4 regions of the Velazquezella soli genome follow, and region 3 is predicted to be linked to each of the others. Evidence: predicted binding sites of a transcription regulator. Region 3 holds the regulator's gene; each other region holds the start of a gene.
What was found. Region 3 encodes PhoB, which activates phosphate uptake and scavenging genes when phosphate is short. Its sites were predicted from a motif close to TGTCATNNANCTGTCAT; they were not measured.
Positions count from the first base shown of each region.

Region 1: a site for PhoB is predicted at 3,150-3,166, ahead of AC0JZ8_RS16525 (esterase-like activity of phytase family protein). Genes of this name have one in related genera too.
Region 2: a site for PhoB is predicted at 3,059-3,075, ahead of AC0JZ8_RS12465 (BtaA family protein). Genes of this name have one in related genera too.
Region 4: a site for PhoB is predicted at 2,651-2,667, ahead of AC0JZ8_RS05920 (NAD-glutamate dehydrogenase). Genes of this name have one in related genera too.

Region 1 covers NZ_CDRNXF010000004.1:2,670,476-2,675,913, reverse strand. Annotated here, with positions in the region: gene lon (endopeptidase La) at 136-2,556, shown strand; gene hupB (DNA-binding protein HupB) at 2,743-3,018, shown strand; gene AC0JZ8_RS16525 (esterase-like activity of phytase family protein) at 3,210-5,399, shown strand.
Region 2 covers NZ_CDRNXF010000004.1:1,840,977-1,846,414, forward strand. Annotated here, with positions in the region: gene AC0JZ8_RS12455 (glycoside hydrolase family 25 protein) at 128-922, opposite strand; gene AC0JZ8_RS12460 (class I SAM-dependent methyltransferase) at 1,056-1,739, opposite strand; gene AC0JZ8_RS12465 (BtaA family protein) at 1,739-2,998, opposite strand; gene AC0JZ8_RS12470 (serine hydrolase domain-containing protein) at 3,107-4,465, shown strand; gene AC0JZ8_RS12475 (transglycosylase SLT domain-containing protein) at 4,405-5,438, opposite strand, start outside.
Region 3 covers NZ_CDRNXF010000004.1:8,201-13,638, reverse strand. Annotated here, with positions in the region: gene pstC (phosphate ABC transporter permease subunit PstC) at 1-41, shown strand, start outside; gene pstA (phosphate ABC transporter permease PstA) at 38-1,354, shown strand; gene pstB (phosphate ABC transporter ATP-binding protein PstB) at 1,370-2,185, shown strand; gene phoU (phosphate signaling complex protein PhoU) at 2,237-2,950, shown strand; gene phoB (phosphate regulon transcriptional regulator PhoB) at 3,076-3,759, shown strand; gene AC0JZ8_RS03630 (DMT family transporter) at 3,741-4,655, opposite strand; gene AC0JZ8_RS03625 (ArsR/SmtB family transcription factor) at 4,780-5,438, shown strand, end outside.
Region 4 covers NZ_CDRNXF010000004.1:475,740-481,177, reverse strand. Annotated here, with positions in the region: gene AC0JZ8_RS05935 (lytic murein transglycosylase) at 138-950, shown strand; gene AC0JZ8_RS05930 (carbonic anhydrase) at 972-1,646, opposite strand; gene pdxY (pyridoxal kinase PdxY) at 1,715-2,587, opposite strand; gene AC0JZ8_RS05920 (NAD-glutamate dehydrogenase) at 2,764-5,438, shown strand, end outside.

The DNA.
Region 1 (5,438 bases), 2.7 Mb from region 3:
TGGTTGCACAAGGTGCAGTGCAGCGACCTTGCAAGGCTTGAAAACGATCTGTGAAAACTCCACTTTTAGCGGGAGTGAAGTGCTTGGGTAATTTCTCAAGCCATCCCGGCAACGGGACGATGGAAAGGAAATGACATGACGAATTCAACGTCTGCGGCATCCGGCGCTGAGACCTATCCGGTCCTGCCTCTGCGCGACATTGTGGTCTTCCCGCACATGATCGTGCCGCTGTTCGTCGGACGGGAAAAGTCCATTCGGGCGCTTGAAGAGGTCATGGGTTCCGACAAGCAGATCATGCTCGTCACCCAGATCAATGCCAGCGACGACGATCCTGAGCCTGAGCAGATCTACAAGGTCGGCACGGTGGCCAATGTGCTGCAGCTCCTGAAGCTCCCGGACGGAACCGTCAAGGTTCTGGTCGAAGGCAAGGCGCGCGCCCAGATCTCCGAATACAGTGACCGCGACGAGTTCTACGAAGCCAAGGCCGAGATTCTGGCCGAGCCCGATGAGGACGCCGTTGAGGTGGAAGCGCTGTCGCGCTCCGTGGTTTCCGAATTCGAGAACTACGTGAAGCTCAACAAGAAGATCTCTCCTGAAGTCGTTGGTGCCGCGAGCCAGATCGAGGACTACTCGAAGCTGGCCGACACGGTCGCCTCGCACCTGTCGATCAAGATCACTGAAAAGCAGGAAATGCTCGAAACGGTCTCGATCAAGCTGCGGCTTGAAAAGGCCCTCGGCTTCATGGAAGGCGAAATCTCCGTCCTCCAGGTTGAGAAGCGCATCCGCTCGCGCGTCAAGCGCCAGATGGAAAAGACCCAGCGCGAGTATTACCTCAACGAGCAGATGAAGGCGATCCAGAAGGAACTCGGCGACGGCGACGAAGGCCGTGACGAGATGGCCGAACTGGAAGAGCGCATCGGCAAGACCAAGCTTTCCAAGGAAGCCAAGGAAAAGGCCGACGCCGAGCTGAAGAAGCTGAAGCAGATGAGCCCGATGTCGGCGGAAGCCACCGTCGTGCGCAACTATCTCGACTGGCTGCTCGGTATTCCGTGGTCCAAGAAGTCGAAGATCAAGACCGATCTTAACGCGGCCGAAAAGGTCCTCGAACTGGATCACTTCGGTCTCGACAAGGTCAAGGAACGCATCGTCGAGTATCTCGCCGTGCAGGCCCGCGCCACCAAGCTCAAGGGCCCGATCCTCTGCCTCGTCGGTCCTCCGGGCGTCGGCAAGACGTCTCTTGCCCAGTCGATCGCCAAGGCGACCGGCCGCGAGTACGTGCGCATGGCACTCGGTGGCGTTCGTGACGAAGCCGAAATCCGTGGTCACCGCCGCACCTACATCGGCTCGATGCCCGGCAAGGTCATCCAGTCTATGAAGAAGGCGAAGAAGTCCAACCCGCTCTTCCTGCTCGACGAAATCGACAAGATGGGCTCGGACTTCCGCGGAGATCCGTCGTCGGCCCTGCTCGAAGTGCTCGATCCAGCGCAGAACTCGACCTTCATGGACCACTACCTTGAGGTCGAATACGATCTGTCCGACGTGATGTTCATCACCACGGCGAACACGCTGAACATCCCAGGTCCCCTGATGGACCGCATGGAAGTGATCCGCATCGCCGGGTACACCGAGGATGAGAAGCGGGAGATCGCCAAGCGTCACCTTCTGCCGAAGGCGATCCGGGACCATGCGCTGCAGCCGAAGGAATTCTCGGTGTCGGACGATGCCCTGATGGCGATCAGCCAGCAGTACACGCGCGAAGCCGGCGTTCGCTCCTTCGAGCGCGAGCTGATGAAGCTCGCCCGCAAGGCCGTGACCGAGATCATCAAGGGCAAGACGAAGTCGGTTGCGGTTACCGCTGCCAACATTTCGGATTACCTTGGCGTTCCGCGTTTCCGTCACGGCGAAGCCGAGGGTGAGGATCAGGTCGGCGTCGTCACGGGTCTTGCCTGGACAGAAGTCGGCGGTGAGCTTCTCACCATCGAAGGCGTCATGATGCCGGGCAAGGGTCGCATGACCGTCACCGGCAACCTCAAGGACGTGATGAAGGAATCGATTTCGGCTGCGGCATCCTATGTCCGCTCCCGTGCCGTCGATTTCGGCATCGAGCCGCCGCGCTTCGACAAGTCGGATATCCACGTGCACGTGCCGGAGGGTGCGACGCCGAAGGACGGTCCGTCGGCCGGTGTGGGCATGGCAACCGCGATCGTTTCGATCATGACCGGCATTCCTGTACGCAAGGATGTCGCCATGACCGGCGAAATCACGTTGCGCGGCCGGGTGCTGCCGATCGGTGGTCTCAAGGAAAAACTCCTTGCGGCTCTGCGCGGCAACATCAAGGTTGTGCTGATCCCGGAGGAGAACGCGAAGGACCTCGCGGACATTCCGGACAACGTGAAAAACGGCATGGAGATCATCCCGGTGTCGCGTATGGGCGAGGTGATCAAGCACGCTTTGGTTCGCCTTCCCGAACCGATCGAGTGGGATGGCACGGTGGAGACACCGGTCATTGCGACGGTTGACGGTGCCGACGACTCGTCGACAACGATCGCTCACTAAGCGGTGCCTTGAAGCCGCCACGAACTGATAAAAAAGCCGGCGAAAGCCGGCTTTTTTTGTGAAAAATGCCCAAGACCCCTTGTTTTTCAGGCTTTTTCGGAGCCTTTGGGTTGCCAAGTGCCGACGCAAAACTATTGTCGGCGCCGACCAAATGAGTCGTTCCAAAACCGTTGAAAGGGTGGAAATATGAACAAGACCGAACTGGTGTCCGCAGTGGCCGAAAAAGCCGGCCTCTCCAAGGCTGATGCCGCCTCTGCAGTCGATGCCGTTTTCGAGACTGTCCAGGCCGAACTGAAGAATGGTGGCGACATTCGCCTCGCTGGCTTCGGCAGCTTCTCCGTTTCGCGTCGCGAAGCATCCAAGGGCCGCAACCCGTCCACGGGCGCTGAAGTCGATATCCCGGCTCGCAACGTTCCGAAGTTCTCGGCCGGCAAGGGTCTCAAGGAAGCTGTTAACAGCTGATCGAAAGCATCTGGCGGCCTGCCGCCGTGATGCAAAGCGTTGAGAAGGCCCGGTGAGAACCGGGCCTTTTTCGTTGAACGAAAAGCGTGTTCGAGCCTTATCCGCAGGTCCGTTCTTTCTGCGTCCAAAACTGTCATCCGCCTGTCATGACAGTGCAGCACAAGCCGAGTGTAGTTTCACGGAGGCTTCCCATGACATTCTCGACACGCGCCGCTTTGACCGCGCTCCTCCTCGGCTCCGTTGCAGCTCCTGCCGGCGCCGAGCAAGTCTTCAACCGCATTGCATCCTTCCCGGTCGCCCAGAACCTGCCCAAGGGCGAGGACAAGGCGACCTCGTCGGAAATCATCACGGCCACCGCCGACGGCAACACGCTCATCTATTCCGATGCGCCGGGCGGCACGATTGGCTTTATCGACATCACCGACGCAAAAGCGCCGAAGGCAGGCGGCTCGGTCAAGATCGACGGCGAGCCGAACTCGGTCGCCGCAGTCGGTGCGAAGGTTCTCGTCACCATCGATCGGACCAAGGACCTCACCAAGCCCGCAGGCCAGCTCGGTGTGGTCGATATCGCCTCCCGGAAACTCGAGAACACCTGTGATCTCGGCGGCCAGCCGGACTCGGTCGTCATCTCGCCGGATGGCACGTTTGCGGCCATTGCCATCGAGAACCAGCGCGACGAAAAGCTCAACGACGGCGCTCTTCCGCAGCTGCCGGCCGGTGAATTGCAGATTGTCACCCTGAACAATGGCGTGCCGGTTTGCGACAGCATCCGTCACGTCGATCTGACGGGACTGTCCACCGTCGCTCCTGAGGATCCCGAGCCTGAATTCGTCAATATCAACGCCAACGGCGAAATCGTCGTGACGCTGCAGGAAAATAACCACATCGTCATCGTCGACAGCAAGACCGCAAAGGTTACCGCCCATTTCACGGCCGGCACGGTTGATCTCGATGGCGTTGACACCAAGACCGACGGCGCACTGACCTTCTCCGGCAAGCTCACGGCCATTCCCCGCGAACCGGATGCGGTGAAGTGGCTCGGTACCGATCGTTTCGTTGTCGCCAACGAAGGTGACTACAAGGGCGGGTCGCGCGGCTTCACCATCTTCGACCGCACCGGCAAGGTTCTATACGACGCCGGCACATCGCTCGAATATGCCGTAGCCCGCGTCGGTCACTTCCCGGAAAAGCGTGCCAAGAACAAGGGCATCGAGCCGGAAGGGCTGGAAGCTGCGACCTTCAACGGTCAGAAGTATTTCTTTGTCCTGTCGGAACGCGGTTCGATGATCGCGGTCTACAAGGATACCGGCGCGGAGCCGGAACTGGTGCAGCTTCTGCCATCCGGCATCTCGCCTGAAGGTGCCGTTGCCATTCCCGGCCGCAACCTGCTCGCGTCTGCCAACGAAGCCGATCTCGGCGAAGACGGCGGTGCCCGCTCGCATGTCATGATCTACGAGCTTGGCGAAGGCGAAAAGGCCTATCCGATGCTGGTCTCCAAGGATGTCGACGGCAAGCCGCTCGGCTGGGGCGCCATGTCGGGCCTCGTCGGTGATGCGGAGAAGGACGGCATTCTCTACGCAGTCAGCGATAGCGTCTATGCCATGCAGCCCTCGATCTTCACCATCGACGCCACCAAGAAGCCGGCCGAAATCACCAGTGTCGTGCGTGTGACCCGCAACGGTCAGCCGGCCCAGAAGCTCGATATCGAAGGTATCGCACTCGACGGCAAGGGTGGCTTCTGGCTGGCTTCCGAAGGCGACAGTGCCAAGTTCGTTGGTCACGGCATCTACAACGTCAGCGCAAAGGGCGAGATCAAGTCCGAGATCGCGCTGCCTGCAGAACTTCTGGCAGGCGAAACCCGCTTCGGCCTCGAAGGCATCACCACAACCGGTTCCGGCGACGACCTGACACTCTGGATGGCAATCCAGCGCGAATGGAAGGACGATCCGAAGGGCCAGGTGAAGCTTCTGTCCTACAAGCCGAAGTCCAAGGAATGGGCCGCCGTTCGCTACCCGCTCGAAAAGACCGAAAAAGGCTGGGTCGGCCTGTCGGAAATTACGGCCCGCGGTGACTACCTCTACATCATCGAGCGCGACAACCTGATCGGCGACAAGGCAAAGCTCAAGAAGCTCTACCGTGTGGCAATCGCCGATCTGAAGCCGGCGAAGCTTGGAGGAGAGCTGCCGCTCGTCACCAAGCAGGAGGTTCACGACTTCCTGCCCGACCTGAAGAACGCCACCAACGGATACGTGGTCGACAAGCTCGAAGGTTTCGCCTTCGACAAGTCCGGCAAGGCCTTCGCCATCACCGACAATGACGGCGTCGATGACAGTTCTGGTGAGACGCTGTTCTTCCCGGTTGAGATCAAGGCGACCAACTAAACCGTTCATCAACAGGAAAAGGCCGGGTGTTTTCGCACC
Region 2 (5,438 bases), 1.8 Mb from region 3:
CGGTTTCCTAAAATCGATTTCTTCCGCGCGACATGGTCACTGGTGGACATGGGCGCAGACCCTCAGGTCGCGCCGGTTTTAGCGTAACGTCAGATACATTGCCAGAGAGCTTGTGCGGGTTAGCACATCAGTCGGCCGACGCAATAAACGTCTTCCACGCTTTGCTGTTTCCGGCAAAGACATTGATATCGGTTGCGCCCTTGACGCCCGGGACAACGCCTGTTGCGGTGTATTGCCAGAACGCCCACTTGCGGTCCGTATAGATCTTGGTCGGATGGGCGGCGACCGAGCGAACCCAGAAATGGTAGTTGGGGAAGGCGCCGACGAGGTTGTCGCGGTGGAAATCGACCGACGTGTAGATGATCGGCCGCTTGCCGTAGTGGGCCTCGATCCTGTCCATGAAGCGTTTCATGCTGGCCCGCACGGTCTGCGGATCCGGCTTCAGCTTGCAGGTGGGCGAGGCGTGGTTCCATTCCATGTCCAGCACCGGCGGCAGCATGTTTGCTTCCTTGGGAACATTGGCGATGAACCAGTCTGCCTGATCTTCCGGTGTCGAGCAGAAATAGTAGAAATGATAGGCCGCGTGCGGAATGCCGGCATTGGCCGCGTTGCGCCAATGGGTGGTGAAGGCGGAATCGATGCGGTCCTTGCCCTCGGTGCCCTTGATGAAGACGAAGGCGACGCCGGATTTCTTCACCGTCTGCCAGTCGATGTCGGTGCCGTTCCATTTCGACAGGTCGATGCCGTGAACCTCGTGGCGGCCCGGATGGTTGGCGCCGAAATCCTGCGGATCCGTGTCCTTGAACTTCATCTGCCGGACAGAGCCAGTATCGACCAGATCGTAGCTTGTGGACGTACAACCGGACATCAGAAGCGCGGCAGACAGGACGGCAGCAGAAAGAACGGTTGGAAGCCGGGGCATGAAGGTTCCGTGTTAGGGCAGAGACAAAGAGCCTTGTCCGCGATCGAGTGGGCAAAAGGGAGGCGTAGCGTCCCGTTTACCATAAGCTCGTAAAAATTCAGTTAGAAAGCAAGATCTGGAATACGCTTAGTGATTATCCCCGGCGGCGAAGGATCGCCCGCCAGGCATAGCCGCTACCGATCACCTCGAACATCATGTCGGCCTTTGCCGGTGCGAGACGCTTTTCCAGCGCCTGTTCGAGAGTGGCGCGCGGGGTCACATGAAAGCGGGCGAGCCAGGATTTGAGCGCAGATCCCATGACGTTCGGCAGGTTTTCCTGCTGTCCGAAGTCGATGATATGCAGCGACCCTTGAGGCGACAGCGCCGCAAGGGCGGCGTCGATCGCCTTCTCCCAGTCTGGGATCATCGACAGGGCGTAGGAAATGAGGATCCGGTCGAAACCGTTGACGCCGAACTCCTCCGCCGTGAATGTCGTGGCATCTGCGACCTTCAGAATAGGCTTTATTCCTGTGCCGCGGAAATTCGCGTCTGCCGTCTGGAGCATCTGCGCGGAGATATCGAGGCCGTAAAGTTTCGCGTTCGGGAAAAGCTTGTGGGAGAGGAGAAGGTTGCGGCCGGTTCCGCAGCCGACTTCCAGCACGCTTCCTCCGACTGGCGGGGCAAGGCCTGCGATCGTGCCATCGCGTCCCAGGAGATAGTATTTGCGGGTGAGGTCGTAGATATGCCGCTGGTAGCGGTACATCCGATCCATCCTGCCGGCATGGCCGATCTCTTCGCGATTGGCCGGTTCGAGGTTGCCTGCGTCGGTCTCTGCCATCAGTCGGCCTTTGCGTAGACATGGAAGCCGCCGTAGATGGCGGAGCGGTCCTGCAGGTTGAGGGCCTGCGAGCGCTCGTCGAGATAGGTCCAGCGCGCGGCAAGCGAGGGCGAGAGGCGCCCTTCGATGACGCTGCGCTCGGCGGCCGTCCGGAAGATCACCCGGGCGCCGACAGCGGCCGTCCGGTCGATCTCCGACCAGAGGTCGTTGATCTGCTGGTCGTTCATCCAGTCTTGGGCGTCCAGCAAGACGTAGCGATCGATTGAGCCTGCCGTCTTGCGCTTGAGGAGAGCCGTGAAACTCTCGTGGTGAACGGCGACCCGGTCTGTGGCGGCACGGATCGCCTTGTAGTTGCCGGCCTTGAGATAGGTGGGCAGCGTGCCTTCGTGGGCGGCGGGATAGCGGCGGACGAACGCCTGCCAGGCGAAATAATTGTCCTTCAGAGGAAAATGACACGCGAGCTTTTCGAGACGCTCCCGCAGCACGGTCGCGATTGAGCCGTTATCGCTGCCGCCGGTCGCCATGCCGGCCAGCTCGTCATATTGCTGCGGCGGAATGCCAAGTCCGAACAGCGAGCTCTTGTTCGAGGTAATCCAGCGGACCAGTTTTCTGTCGAACAGGGGCGCGATCTCTTCGTCGAAGAAGCGGCGCTGATCTCGGACCGATTTGGTCTGCGCCATCTTCGTCAGATCGACGCCATGCAGGCGCGCCAGAAGGTGTCCCGCGCCGATGAACCGGCCGAGAAGCCCGGTGCGGTAGATGTTGCGGTCGAACACGGAGACGCGGCGACGGCCGGTGATAGACCGCTTCTGCCAGTAACTGCGGGTTGCGCGATCCAGATGCGACGCGATCAGTCTGTCGAAGGTGACGCTGTTCGATCGTGTACCCTGCGCCGAGAGAAACCTGACGACATCCATATGGCTCGGCAGATGACGGAATGCCGCGAGCTTCAGCCGATTCAGCGCGACATGGTGGGGGTTGAGATCCACGACATCGATGCTGCGCGGATTGCGGGAGAGGTAGGCCAGCATATTGCAGCCACCGGAGCCGATGGTGACGATCGCATGCTCCGATGAGAGCTCCATTGCTTCCATGTCGACGTCTGGATCTTCCCAGATCTGAGGATAGACGAGACCGGAAAACAGGAGCCCGAACAGCCGTTCCGACAGCCCTTCGCGCGAAAATAGTTTGTGCTGGAGCAGCGCATCCTTGAGCTTCTGATTGCTGGTGAAACCGGTTTCCCTGACGACGTCGGCCATTGCGTCTCTCGCTGCGTGAATTATTTCGCGATCTGTAGAACGCAGGCCTAAACCCGGCATGCTACAGCTGGATGACGCGGGCTGTTGGTGAACAAGGACATTTGACATATGCGCCTGATGAAGCGGATCGTGACGGGAACTGCCGCGGCATTGGTACTTGGAATCGTCGGGGGACTGGCGTGGATCACCATTGCGCCGCCGCAACTGCTTCGGGTCGGAAGCGGCTATGCGGCCAAGATCGTCTGCTCCAACGTGTTTCTGGCCGGACGCGATCCGCAGGAGGTGCTGGCGATCGACGTGCAGGCGCCGGGCAACCCGCTGCTCCTGATGATGCGGGTGACCGTTGACCGCGATTCCGGCCGGGTCGACGCCGGGCTGCTTGGCTTCATCGGAACCAATCAGGCAACCTACAGGCCTGGCCTCGGCTGCACCGTTTCGCCGGATGGTTCGGCGTTGCCGCAAGTCGCGCTGCCGCCGCGATCATCGCCCTCGGTCGATCAGGCTTCGCCCTGGCCGGTGGGGCAGGGGGTCGAACGCGATCCGCGTGTGATGGAGGTTCTAGAGGATAAGTCGCTGACGGGGCCTGGCATGCGGGCTGTGGTGGTCGTCAAGAACGGGCGCATCATCGGCGAGGGGTATGGAGACGGCTTCTCGAAGGATACGCCGTTGCTCGGCTGGTCAATGACGAAAACCGTCAATGCGGCGTTGATCGGTACGATGATGGAGAGCGGCCGGATGTCGCTCGGAGATCGTGATCTTCTGCCCGCGTGGAGCAACGACAAACGACGCGAAATCACGCTTGCCAACCTTCTCGCCATGGAAAGCGGGCTTGGTTTCAACGAGGATTACGGTGCCGTCGCCGATGTCACGCGGATGCTCTACCTCGAACCCGACATGGCCGCGTTCGCGGCCACGATCCCGCTCGAGGCAGATCCGGGCGCGCGTTTCCGATATTCGTCGGGCACCAGCATACTTCTGTCGAAGATATGGATGGACAGGATCGGTGATCGCGCGACGGCTCTTGGCTATCCATCCAGGGCCTTGTTCGATCCGCTCGGCATGACAAGCGCCGTCATGGAGCCGGATGCGGCGGGGACGTTTGCCGGCAGTTCCTATCTCTATGCGACCGGGCGCGACTGGGCACGGTTCGGCCTGTTTCTGGCGCGCGACGGGGTGTGGAAAGGGATGCGACTGCTCCCCGAGGGCTTTGTGCACCTGATGCAGGAGCCGAATGCACATTCGGGCGGACGGTTTTCGAAGATGCAGACGTGGCTGCCGAAGGCCGATGGTATGCCGCTACCGGCAGATACTTTCTACCTGCAGGGCCACGACGGGCAGACAATTGCTGTCATGCCGTCGGCTGATCTCGTGGTGGTTCGGCTTGGGCTGACGCCCAGGTCGCTGGGTTACGAACCGGGCTTGCTGTTCGGCGCCGTTGCGAAGGCGACAGGTGTCGCAGGGCTCTGATCGGCCTTCAGCACATGCAGCATGTCGCGACGCTTGGCGTCGTAGTAATAACCGCGGGCATAGAGGCGGATGGCGTTGTCGTTCTTGTTGTCGGCAACGAGCCAGGCGCCGCGGAGATATCGGATCGCGTATTTAAGATTGGTCTCGGCGTCCAGCAGGCCTTCCGGCTTGCCCTGGTAGCCCATCGACTTCGCGGTCGAGTACTTGATCTGCATCAGGCCCCAGTAGCCGTTCTTGTGATAGGCCTTGGGATTGTATTTGCTTTCGCGATGGACGACGCGGTGCACCAGCGATTCCGGCACGCCGTAGAGACCGGCATAGCGCTTGATGAGCTTCTTGAGGTCTGCAGGCGCGTTCGACGCGGTATCCGGCATCGGCTCGCCGGGAGCCGGCGGAAAGTCCTTGATATTGCCCATGGCCGAGACCGCAGCCACAGCGCGGGGAGCGGCTGCATAGGCAAGCGTGGAGCTTGCGGCAGCCGGCGTTGCAGCACCAGCAATAGCGCTCGATGTAAGCGTGGCTGGACGCGGTGTCGGCACGACCGATTGCAGCGCCACCATATCCGGCGTCAGTTCTTCCTCGTCGAGCGCGATGGCCTGCGCCGCTGCCGGCTGGATCTGGCCAGACGCAACGGCGGTCGCGACCGGCGGCGACACGAGACGGCTCGACTTCTGGGTCATGACCGAACCGGCTGCCGGCTTGAGCGGCTGCGCCGAAGCAAGGCTCACGGGCTGGACCGCGGTTGCGATCGGCGGCGGCGTGAAGGCAACGATCGGCGCCATGGTCGGAGACGCCATGGCGGCATTCTGAGCCGATACGGTTTCTACGGTCGGCGGAACCGGAACGGCAATGCGACCGCTCTTGGCGATCTGCGCCATTGTCTGGCCGGGCGCCATTTGTTGAGATTGATCGGCGGCGGAAGAATTGTACTGGATGACGAGCTGACCGTCAGCTGACGTGGTCTGAGACGGCT
Region 3 (5,438 bases):
CGCTCTACATCGTGCGCAAATACCGGGAGCAGTACGAATGACCGACGTGGTTTCCTCCACCGCCGGCGTCTTGGCCAAGCCTGCCCGTCGCGATATCGGTATCAAACGCCGCTACGCCGCCGAGCGCCGCTTTCGTGCCTATGGCATCGCTGCTCTCTCGTTCGGCATCCTGTTCCTGATGCTCCTTCTGTGGTCGGTCGTCTCGAAGGGCTATACCGCCTTTCAGCAGACGATGATCACCATCCCTGTGGAGTTCTCGCAGCAGATCATCGACAAGGATAATGTGCGGGCTACGGATCCGGCCAAGCTGATGACGGCCAACTACCCGATCGTCGCCCGCAATGCGCTGGCGAAGGTTCTGGGCGTCGCCGAAAACGATCGCCAGGGTCTGCGTGCCGTCAACCAGATGATTTCGGACGGCGTTCGTGGCCAGCTGCGCGATATGGTCGTTTCCGATCCTGAGATCATCGGCACGACCCAGACGGTTTCGCTCCTGGCGGCCGGCGATATCGACAGCGCCGTGAAAGGCCAGATCAATCTCGACGTGGCGGAAACCAGCCGCAAGGTGTCCGACCAGCAGGTCGGATGGATGAAGCAGCTGACCGACAGCGGTGCGCTCGCCAAGGAATTCAACACCGGCATTTTCTTCAACGGCGCGTCCAGCCGTCCGGAAGCAGCCGGCGTCGGCGTCGCCCTGATCGGCTCCTTCTATATGATGCTGATCGTGCTCGTCCTGTCCCTGCCGATCGGCGTCGCAGCCTCGATCTATCTTGAAGAGTTTGCCCCGAAGAACCGGTTCACGGACCTGATCGAGGTCAACATCAACAATCTCGCAGCGGTCCCGTCGATCGTCTACGGTCTGTTGGGTCTCGCGGTCTTCATCAACTTCATGGGCCTGCCGCGCTCGGCCTCGCTGGTCGGCGGCCTGGTGCTGACGCTGATGACGCTTCCGACCATTATCATCGCCACCCGCGCGGCACTGAAAGCAGTGCCACCGTCGATCCGTGCTGCAGCGCTCGGGCTCGGTGCCTCGAAGATGCAGACCATCTTCCACCATGTCCTGCCGCTTGCCATGCCCGGTATCCTGACCGGTACGATCATCGGCCTCGCGCACGCCCTTGGCGAAACCGCGCCGCTCCTCTTGATCGGCATGGTCGCCTTCGTGGCGAACTATCCGACCACGCCGATGGATCCGTCGACAGCGCTGCCGGTACAGATCTACATGTGGGCTAACGAGGCGGAACGCGCCTTCGTTGAACGAACCTCGGGAGCGATCATGATCCTGCTCCTGTTCCTGATCTTGATGAATGTTGGCGCAATTCTCTTGCGACGCCGCTTCGAACGGCGTTGGTAGAGGAAGGGGGAAGCAATGAACATGATGTCAGAAGCTGCAGTTGAGAAGGCGCTGGACAAGAAAATGAACGACGTTGCATATAAGATGATCGGCAAGGATGTCTCCGTTTATTACGGTGACAAGCGCGCTCTTTATGACGTGAACCTGAATGTCCGCCAAAATACCGTCACTGCTTTGATCGGTCCGTCCGGCTGCGGCAAGTCCACCTTCCTGCGCACGATGAACCGCATGAACGACACGATCGAGGGTTGCCGCGTCACCGGCAAGATCACGCTCGACGGCGACGATATCTACGACAAGGAAATCGACGTTGTGGAGCTGCGTGCCCGGGTCGGCATGGTGTTCCAGAAGCCGAACCCGTTCCCGAAGTCGATCTACGAGAACATTGCCTACGGTCCCCGCATCCACGGCCTTGCCCGCGGCAAGACGGAAATGGACGCGATCGTCGAGGCAAGCCTGCAGCGCGCCGGCCTCTGGGCAGAAGTCAAGGATCGCCTGCATGAAGGCGGTACCGGCCTTTCCGGCGGTCAGCAGCAGCGCCTGTGCATCGCCCGTGCGATCGCCGTTTCGCCTGAAGTCATTCTGATGGACGAGCCGTGCTCGGCACTCGACCCCATCGCCACGGCCAAGGTCGAGGAACTGATCCACGAACTGCGCGCCAACTACACGATCGTGATCGTCACCCACTCGATGCAGCAGGCGGCCCGCGTTTCGCAGCGCACGGCGATGTTCCATCTCGGCCACCTGGTCGAGGAAAACGATACCGACAAGATGTTCACCAATCCGGATGACCAGCGCACCCAGGATTACATCATGGGCCGCTTCGGCTGATGCGGGCGCAGAGCCCGTCAGCCGCAACTGCAGACATCAAGGATCAGACACATGGTTTCGACCCATATTCTCTCGGCCTATGACGAGGAACTGAAATACCTGAACCGCCGGATCTCCGAAATGGGCGGCCTGGCGGAGCAGATGTGCGGTGATGCCGTGCGTGCGCTCGTCAACTCCGACTCCGCACTGGCCCAGAAGGTCATCTCGGACGACGTCATTCTCGACCATGCCGAGCGCGATATCCAGGACAAGGCGATCGTCACCATCGCCAAGCGTCAGCCGATGGCGGCCGACCTTCGCGAGATCATCGGCACGCTGCGCATTGCAGCTGACCTGGAACGCGTCGGCGACCTTGGTAAGAACACCGCCAAGCGCGTGCTCGCCGTGCAGGGAACAGGCGTCCCGCGCAAGCTCGCCCGTGGTCTGGAGCATCTTTCCGAACTGGCGCTGGTGCAGCTCAAGGACGTTCTTGATGTCTTCGCCAACCGCTCCGCGGAAAAAGCCGAAATCATCCGCCAGCGCGATGAAGAGATTGACGCGATGTACACCTCGCTGTTCCGCGAACTCCTCACCTACATGATGGAGGATCCGCGCAACATCACCACGTGCACCCATCTCCTGTTCTGCGCCAAGAACATCGAGCGCATCGGCGACCACGCGACGAATATCGCCGAGACCATCTACTACATCGCGACCGGCGCACAGCCGGAGGGCGAACGTCCGAAGGACGATACGTCCAACATGCTCGGCTCCGCCGGGACATGATGCAGCTCTCCCGAAATCGCCTGCCGGTTTCGGGACGATAACTGCCAAAACCAATGACCTGAAGCAGCGCGAGCGGATCTGGCGGATCTAAGTGCGGTTCGGGACGAGTGACGGAGCAAGTCGGAATGCAGCCGAAGATCGCAGTCGTGGAAGACGAAGAGGCCCTCAGCGTCCTCCTTCGGTATAACCTGGAGGCCGAGGGTTACGAGGTCGATACCGTGCTTCGCGGTGACGAAGCGGAAATCAGGCTTCAGGAGCGCGTTCCGGATCTTCTCATTCTCGACTGGATGCTGCCGGGCGTTTCAGGCATCGAACTCTGCCGTCGCCTGCGTATGCGGCCGGAGACGGAACGCCTGCCGATCATCATGCTGACGGCGCGCGGCGAAGAAAGCGAGCGCGTTCGCGGGCTTGCCACCGGCGCAGACGACTATGTGGTCAAGCCTTTCTCGACGCCGGAACTGATGGCCCGCGTCAAGGCGATGCTGCGCCGTGCCCGACCGGAGGTCCTTTCGAGCGTCCTCAAATGCGGCGATATCGAACTCGATCGCGAAACCCATCGCGTTCACCGCAAGAGCCGCGAAGTTCGCCTCGGGCCGACAGAGTTTAGACTTCTGGAATTCCTGATGGCCTCACCCAGCCGCGTCTTTTCGCGCTCGCAGCTGCTCGACGGCGTCTGGGGTCATGACATCTATGTCGACGAACGCACCGTCGACGTGCATGTGGGGCGCCTGCGGAAGGCACTCAACTTCTCCAACATGCAGGATGTCATCCGCACGGTCCGCGGTGCCGGTTACTCAATGGAAGCCTGAGCACCGCGTCTCCTAGCCGGCAGCGTCATGGCAATCACGCCGGTCACGACGCAGGCGAGACCGAGCCAGGCTGTCGAGGCAAGCGTTTCGCCGAGAAACACGACGCCGATGCCAACGCCGATCGGCACCCGCAGATAGGCCTGCGCCGTCGTGCCGACGGAGCCCAGCGTCTGCACCAGCCGGAAATAGATGACGAAGGCGAGCGCCGTCGAAAATACCGCGAGCGCCAACAGGGCGAGCATCGAATCGGTGCTGGGCGTCAGCGTCCAGGGTCTGTCGACCACGAGGCTCACGGGAATGAGGATGGCCGCCCCTGCGATCAGCGATCCCGCGGCGGGCATCATCGGGTCCAATCCCTTAAAATTCTTCCCGAAGATGGCAGCCGCCGCATAGCAGATCGTCGCGGTCACGATGGCGAGTTGAGCCCAGAGGTTCTCGCCCGACCCGGCAAGCGCCTCCATGCCGACGATCAGGCATATGCCGACAATGCCTGCCGCAACTCCGAACAGCTTGGCCGCAGAGACGCTTTCATGGCGCGTGATCAGCGCCGTCAGCAGAAACGCGAAGATCGGCGTCGTTGAACTCAAAATGGTGGCAAGGCCCGCATCGGTCGTCTGTTCGGCCCAGGCAATCAGGGTGAAGGGGACAGCGCTGTTCAGGCAGGCCTGAACCGTGAAGAGCGTCCAGGTCTGCCGGTCCCTCGGCAGTTTCAAGCCGCGCAGGTGCAGTGCCGCAACGAGAATGAGACCGGCGACCAGCGTCCTGACGGCGATAAAGGTGATGGGCGAGATCGTCTCCACACCGACCTTGATCAGCGTGTAGGACGCGCCCCAAAGCGTCGCGAGCGTGAGGAGCAGCAACAGATCCGTTGCCATGCTTGTTTTGGTGTCCGCCATTCCAGTTCCTATCCCCATCCATGCAATCTCCGCCCGTCTTAGCGGAGAGAGGAAAAGAAATGCTTCGACGACGGCCGAACCGTTGACCGCTGACGGCAAAGTTTTCCGGTGCTAGAACTGGATCATGCCCAATATGGTTTCAGGAAACACGATTGCGGAAGTTGCAAGCCTGATCGGCGATGCTGCACGCGCCAACATGCTGTCCGCGCTGATGGGCGGACAGGCGCTGACGGCGGGCGAACTGGCACGCCACGCCGGCGTCACCGCGCAGACCACCAGCGGCCATCGCGGCAAACTGGCGCAGGTTCGCCTGATCGAGGTCGAGAAGCAGGGCAGGCACCGCTATTACCGACTTGCCTCTCCGGAAGTCGCGCACGCGATCCACGCGTTGATGGCAGTCGCCGCGGATGGGCCGAAGCGCCATCATCCTGTCGGCCCGAAAGACGAAGCGTTACGGCTTGCCCGCACCTGTTACGATCACATGGCCGGCCGTCTCGCCATCGCGCTCGCCGATGCCCTAACAGGAAGCGGCTACATGCTGCTCGGCGATGGAGCCGGCCTGATCACCGACGAGGGCAGACGGTTCTTTTGTGATTTCGGGATCGATCTCGAACAGCTGACCCGTTCGAAACGCCCGCTCTGCCGGACATGCCTCGATTGGAGCGAGCGACGGCCGCATCTGGCGGGACAAATGGGTGCGGCGCTGCTGGACCGCGCTCTTGGCGTCGGCTGGATCGGCCGCCGAGAGGAAACCCGGGCTCTGCGGATCACGCGCGCCGGAGA
Region 4 (5,438 bases), 470 kb from region 3:
GATTCGTCTCTCTTCACGAACTATTCATGGGAAGATGAATTGCGATTATCCGCCACTGGGGTCATAAGGCCGAATATAGCGCAATTCTTCCGGAAGCTTTCGGCCAAGCAATCCGGACTTTCGACGGGTTTGACCGCATGATGAAGACTATTCTGGCAGGATTGATCGCAGCAGCAACGCTTGCAACCGCAGCCCCGGCCTTTGCCGCCGCCTGCGGCAATGATGGAGCCGGTTTCGACCGCTGGGTCGCCGATTTCAAGCAGCAGGCACCGTCCAAGGGTATCAGCCCTGCAGTTCTCGACCGCGCCTTTGCTAACGTCGTCTACAACCGCCCGACCATTCGCGCCGACCGCGGCCAGAAAAGCTTCAAGCTTTCCTTCGACGAGTTCATGAAGAAGCGCGGTGGCGCAACGATCATCTCGCGCGGCAAGTCCATGAAGAAATCCAACGCAGCGCTGTTTGCGTCGATTGAGCGCCGCTACGGCGTTCCGGCCGGCCCGATCCTGGCAATCTGGGGCATGGAAACCGGTTTCGGCAATTACATGGGCGACCAGCATACGCTGTCGGCCGTCGCGACGCTTTCCTATGACTGCCGCCGCTCGGCCTACTTTACCGAACAGCTTTACGCTGCCCTGCAGCTCGTTGCCCGCGGTGATCTCAGCACCACTGCAAAGGGTGCAGCGCATGGCGAAATCGGCCAGACGCAGTTCCTGCCGCTCAACGTCATCCGCTACGGCGCCGATGGCGACGGTGACGGCCATATCGACATGGTTCGTTCGCGCGCCGATGCGCTGGCATCGACCGCCAACTTCCTCAAGGGTCATGGCTGGCGTACAGGCGCCGGTTACCAGCAGGGCGAGCCGAATTTCGTCGCCATCCAAGGCTGGAACGCGGCAACCGTCTACCAGCAGGCGATCGCATACATGGGCGCCCAGATCGACGGCGGCTGAGCCGTTACACCGTTGAAATGATCAGGCCGGGCTCTGCTCGGCCTCGATCGCCGGTACACTGATGTCTGGCCGGGTGAAATCGCCCTTCTCGTTCATCACCCACAACTCGCCGGTCGAGATATCGAACCAGGCGCCGTGAATGTCGAGTTCTCCCTTTTCCGTGAGATTGCGGACGAAGGGGAAGGTCTGCAGATTGGCGATCGAATTGCGGATCGACACCCGTTCGAGCGCTGTCTGACGCTCGCTCTGGGTCATCAGGTCGTTGCTCTGGATCTGCGTGGCCGCAGGCCTGACCAAACCCATCCACTTGCCGATGAAATCCCCCTCCGACAGCGGCTTCATGGAAGCGTCGAGCGCTGCCTGGATACCGCCGCAGCGGCCGTGGCCCATGACTACGATATTGCGGATCTCGAGCACCTGCACCGCGTATTCAACCGCAGCCGATGTCCCGTGAAACTGGCTGTCGGGCTCGTAGCGCGGTACCATGTTGGCGACGTTGCGGACCACGAAGAGTTCTCCCGGACCGCAGTCGAAGATCGTCTCGGGCGCCGCGCGGCTGTCGCAACAGGCAACCAGGAGCGTATGCGGCTTCTGGCCGGTATCGGCGAGCGCGCGGTAGCGCTCCCGCTCGTCGCTGTAGCGACCACTCATGAAGTTACGGTAGCCCGAAAGCAGTTTTTCTGGAAATTCGCTCATGGCTCACGATTATCGTGCAGCCAGACGAGAATCAACGGCCATTGTGTGGATGGGCATGCTCTTTGAGCTTACGGCTTGCGCCTCTTAAGTGGATGCACGAGCCGGCGCATCTGGACCATCGCCATCGGCGTCGAGAGGCTGGCGGCATCCATTTCCAGCGTCAGCTCGTTGGCCCCGCGCTTTACCGAACGCGCCAGCACTTCGAACACGCTGGCAGTCGTTGTCTGCAGGGCTTTCTCTTCATCCATGCCGGACATGACGCGGGCGAGAAAAACCGCTGAGAGTAGGTCTCCGAGCCCGTTCGGGGCGTGGTCGATCAGCCGGTGTTCAGCCAGCAGCGCATGATTGCCGGTGAGATAGAGATTGCCTGTACTGCCTGTCATCATCGGCACCGCCGAGGTCACCAGCATCCGCGGCGGCCCGAGCGCGACTGCTGCCTCCATGATCGCATTGTTATCATCGAGCGGTGCACCCGAGAGCCAGGCAAGCTCGTATCGGTTCGGCGTGGCGATGGTGGCAAGCGGCAGAAGCTCGTCGCGGATTGCTTCGGCTGTCGGCTGCGGGATATAGAGCCCGCCGAGATCGCCCATCACGGGATCGCAGACATAGATAAGGTCCGGGTTGTTTCTCCGCAGCGCCTCGATCAGTCGTGCCACGGCGCGCGGCTGCGCGGCATTTCCGAAATACCCGGTCAGCACCGCCTTCACTTCGCCGAGCCATGGCGCCCGGATGAGATCGTCTATAGCCTTGTCGAAATCCGATTCGGGAAACGTCAGGCGCGTCGAAGGACCGTGCCCGGGATGCCAGGGCAGCACGACGGTCGGCATGGCCCAGACGGGATATCCCAGGGTCTCGAGCGCGAAGACGGCGGCCCGGTTACCGACCGAGCCACGGATCACATGGCTGGAAATGACGATGACCGCGCCTGAATTACCCTGCATGATGCTTGCTTTCGACGTTATCGAACCGTTGATCGGATCTCTGTGTCGGCATGTCAACAAGACGTGACACGCCTATGACAAATTCCAGCCGCAAGCACCGGTGAGACACCGCGGCAAAGCATAATGACATTGGCTGCGTTTTATCGCACGTTGAGAAAAAATTTAGGGAGAGACAGATGGCAGGCCGGCAAAACCCGAAGCGGGACAAGCAGATCGAGAAGGCGGGCAAGATTGCGGCCGCTTCCGGCATGGAGGACAATCTCGATCCCTTCCTGATCTTCAGCCGCGCCAGCAGTGACGATCTCGAAAACTACACCCCAGAAATGCTCGCCCTGTGCGCGGGACATGCCGCAAGACGGCTGAAAGCCTGGACGCGAATCAAGGCCGACATCACAATCGAAACCCTTGATGGTGTCGAGCCCGATGGAATGCCGGTTTCGATCATTACGGTGATTGATCGCAACATGCCGTTTCTGTTCGATTCGGTCATGGGTGAAGTTACGACGGCCTATCGCGACCTCACGATGGCCGTCCATCCGATCCTGGTCATCGAACCGGGCAAGCAGCCGACGCTTCACTCGAGCGAGCGACCCGGCGACCCGGCCCATCACGTCAGCCTGATCCAGATCCATGTGCCTCAGCTCAACGACGAGCAAGCCGACGGGCTGGTCGAGCGAATCCGCTTTGTTCTTAACCAGGTGCACCAGGCCATTACCGGCTGGTCCGCGATGCTCGGCGTTCTCAAAGACGCCCAGGCCCAACTCGTCAACGCTAAAAAAGGCAAGAAGGCCGATGCCGACGAGGCGTATGCTTTTCTCGACTGGCTCAGGAACGACAATTTCACCTTCCTCGGCATGCGCGAATACACCTATTCGGGCAAGGGCGCCGATGCCAAGGTGGAGCGCGGCAAGGGCAGGGGCCTCGGCATTCTGTCCGATCCGGATGTGCTCGTCCTGCGTCAGGGCAAGGATCAGGTCACGACGACGCCAGAAATCCTCGAATTTCTCGACGGCCCGGATTTCCTCATCGTCGCCAAGGCCAACGTCAAATCCGTCGTGCACCGTCGCGCCTATATGGATTACGTCGGGGTGAAGCGCTTCGACGAAAAGGGCAATGTGGTCGGCGAACTGCGCATCGTCGGCCTGTTCACGTCCACGGCCTATACCCAGTCCGTCCGCGACGTGCCGCTCTTGCGCGCAAAGATTGCCCGCATCGAGAAGAATTTCGGGTTCGACCCGGAAAGCCATTCGGGCCGCATGCTCGAAAACACGCTGGAATCCTACCCGCGCGACGATCTCTTCCAGATCGATCTCGACGTGCTCTCGAGCTTCTGCGAACAGATCATGGAGCTGAGCGAGAGGCCGCGCGTGCGCGTGCTGCCGCGTATCGACCATTTCGACCGTTTCGTTTCGGTCATCGTCTACGTGCCGCGCGAGGATTATAATTCGATCGTCCGCGAAAAGGTCGGCGCGTATCTCTGCGAAATCTTCGACGGCCACGTCTCGGCCTATTACCCGGCGTTTCCGGAAGCCCGCGTGGCCCGCGTCCACATGATCATCGGCCGCAGCGGCGGCAAGACGCCGCGTGTCGCGCAGGCAAAGCTTGAGGAGGCCGTGCGCCTCATCGCCACGCCTTGGGAGGACAGGTTCGCGTTGCTTGCGGAAGACGGACCCCGCCTGTCCGTCACCCACGCTTTCCAGGAAGCGTTCTCTCCGGAAGAAACCTTTGCCGACCTGCCCGATATTGCCGCCTGCGCAGCGGGTGAAACAATCCGCATCGACTTCTACCGGCGCCCCGGTGACGATGCGAACACCGTTTCGCTAAAGATCTTCCACCGCGACCAGCATCTTTCCCTGTCGCGCCGCGTGCCGCTTCTCGAAAATCTCGGCTTTCACGTGGTCAGCGAGCAGACATTCGAAATCCACGCCGGCCCGCAGGCGGACCTCATCGTCCTGCACGACATGGAACTGCAGCTCGACGGTGCCCGCGAGATCGATCTTGCGCGTGAGGGACAGCGGCTCGAAGACGCGTTCCTCAAAGCCTTCGAGGGATTGACCGACAATGACGGCTTCAACCGCCTCGTTCTGCTCGCCGGACTTTCCGCCCGCGAAGTGGCCGTGCTGCGCGCCTATGCCCGCTATCTGCGCCAGGCCGGCATCGTCTACTCGCAGACCTACATCGCCGATACGCTCAACAAGTATCCGGAAATTTCCGCCTCCGTCTTCCGCCTGTTCCGCGACGGGTTCGATCCGAAGATTGCCGAAAAAGCCCGCATCAGGAAGCTGACCGAGCTGCACGAGACGATCGAGCAAGCACTCGGCAACGTGCCGAACCTCGACGAGGACCGCACACTTCGCCGCTTCGTCAACGCGATCGACGCAACGCTTCGCACCAATTACTTCCAGGTTGACGAGAACGGCGGCGCAAAGCCGATGCTGGCGTTCAAGCTTGATCCTGATTTGCTCGATGGCCTGCCGGAACCGCGCCCGTACCGCGAGATCTTCGTCTACGGCACCGAAGTCGAAGGTGTTCACCTGCGCTTCGGCAAGGTCGCTAGAGGCGGCATCCGCTGGTCGGATCGCGGCGAGGATTATCGCACCGAAGTGCTGGGCCTTGTGAAGGCACAGCAGGTCAAGAACGCCGTCATCGTTCCCGTCGGCGCCAAGGGCGGCTTCTTCCCGAAGATGCTTCCCGCCGCCGCCTCGCGCGACGCCTTCTTCAACGCCGGCAAGGAAGCCTACAAGACCTATATCCGCACGCTTCTGTCCGTCACCGACAACATCATCGACGGAGAGGTGGTCCCGCCGGAAAACACGCTGCGCATCGATGAGGACGATCCTTACTTTGTCGT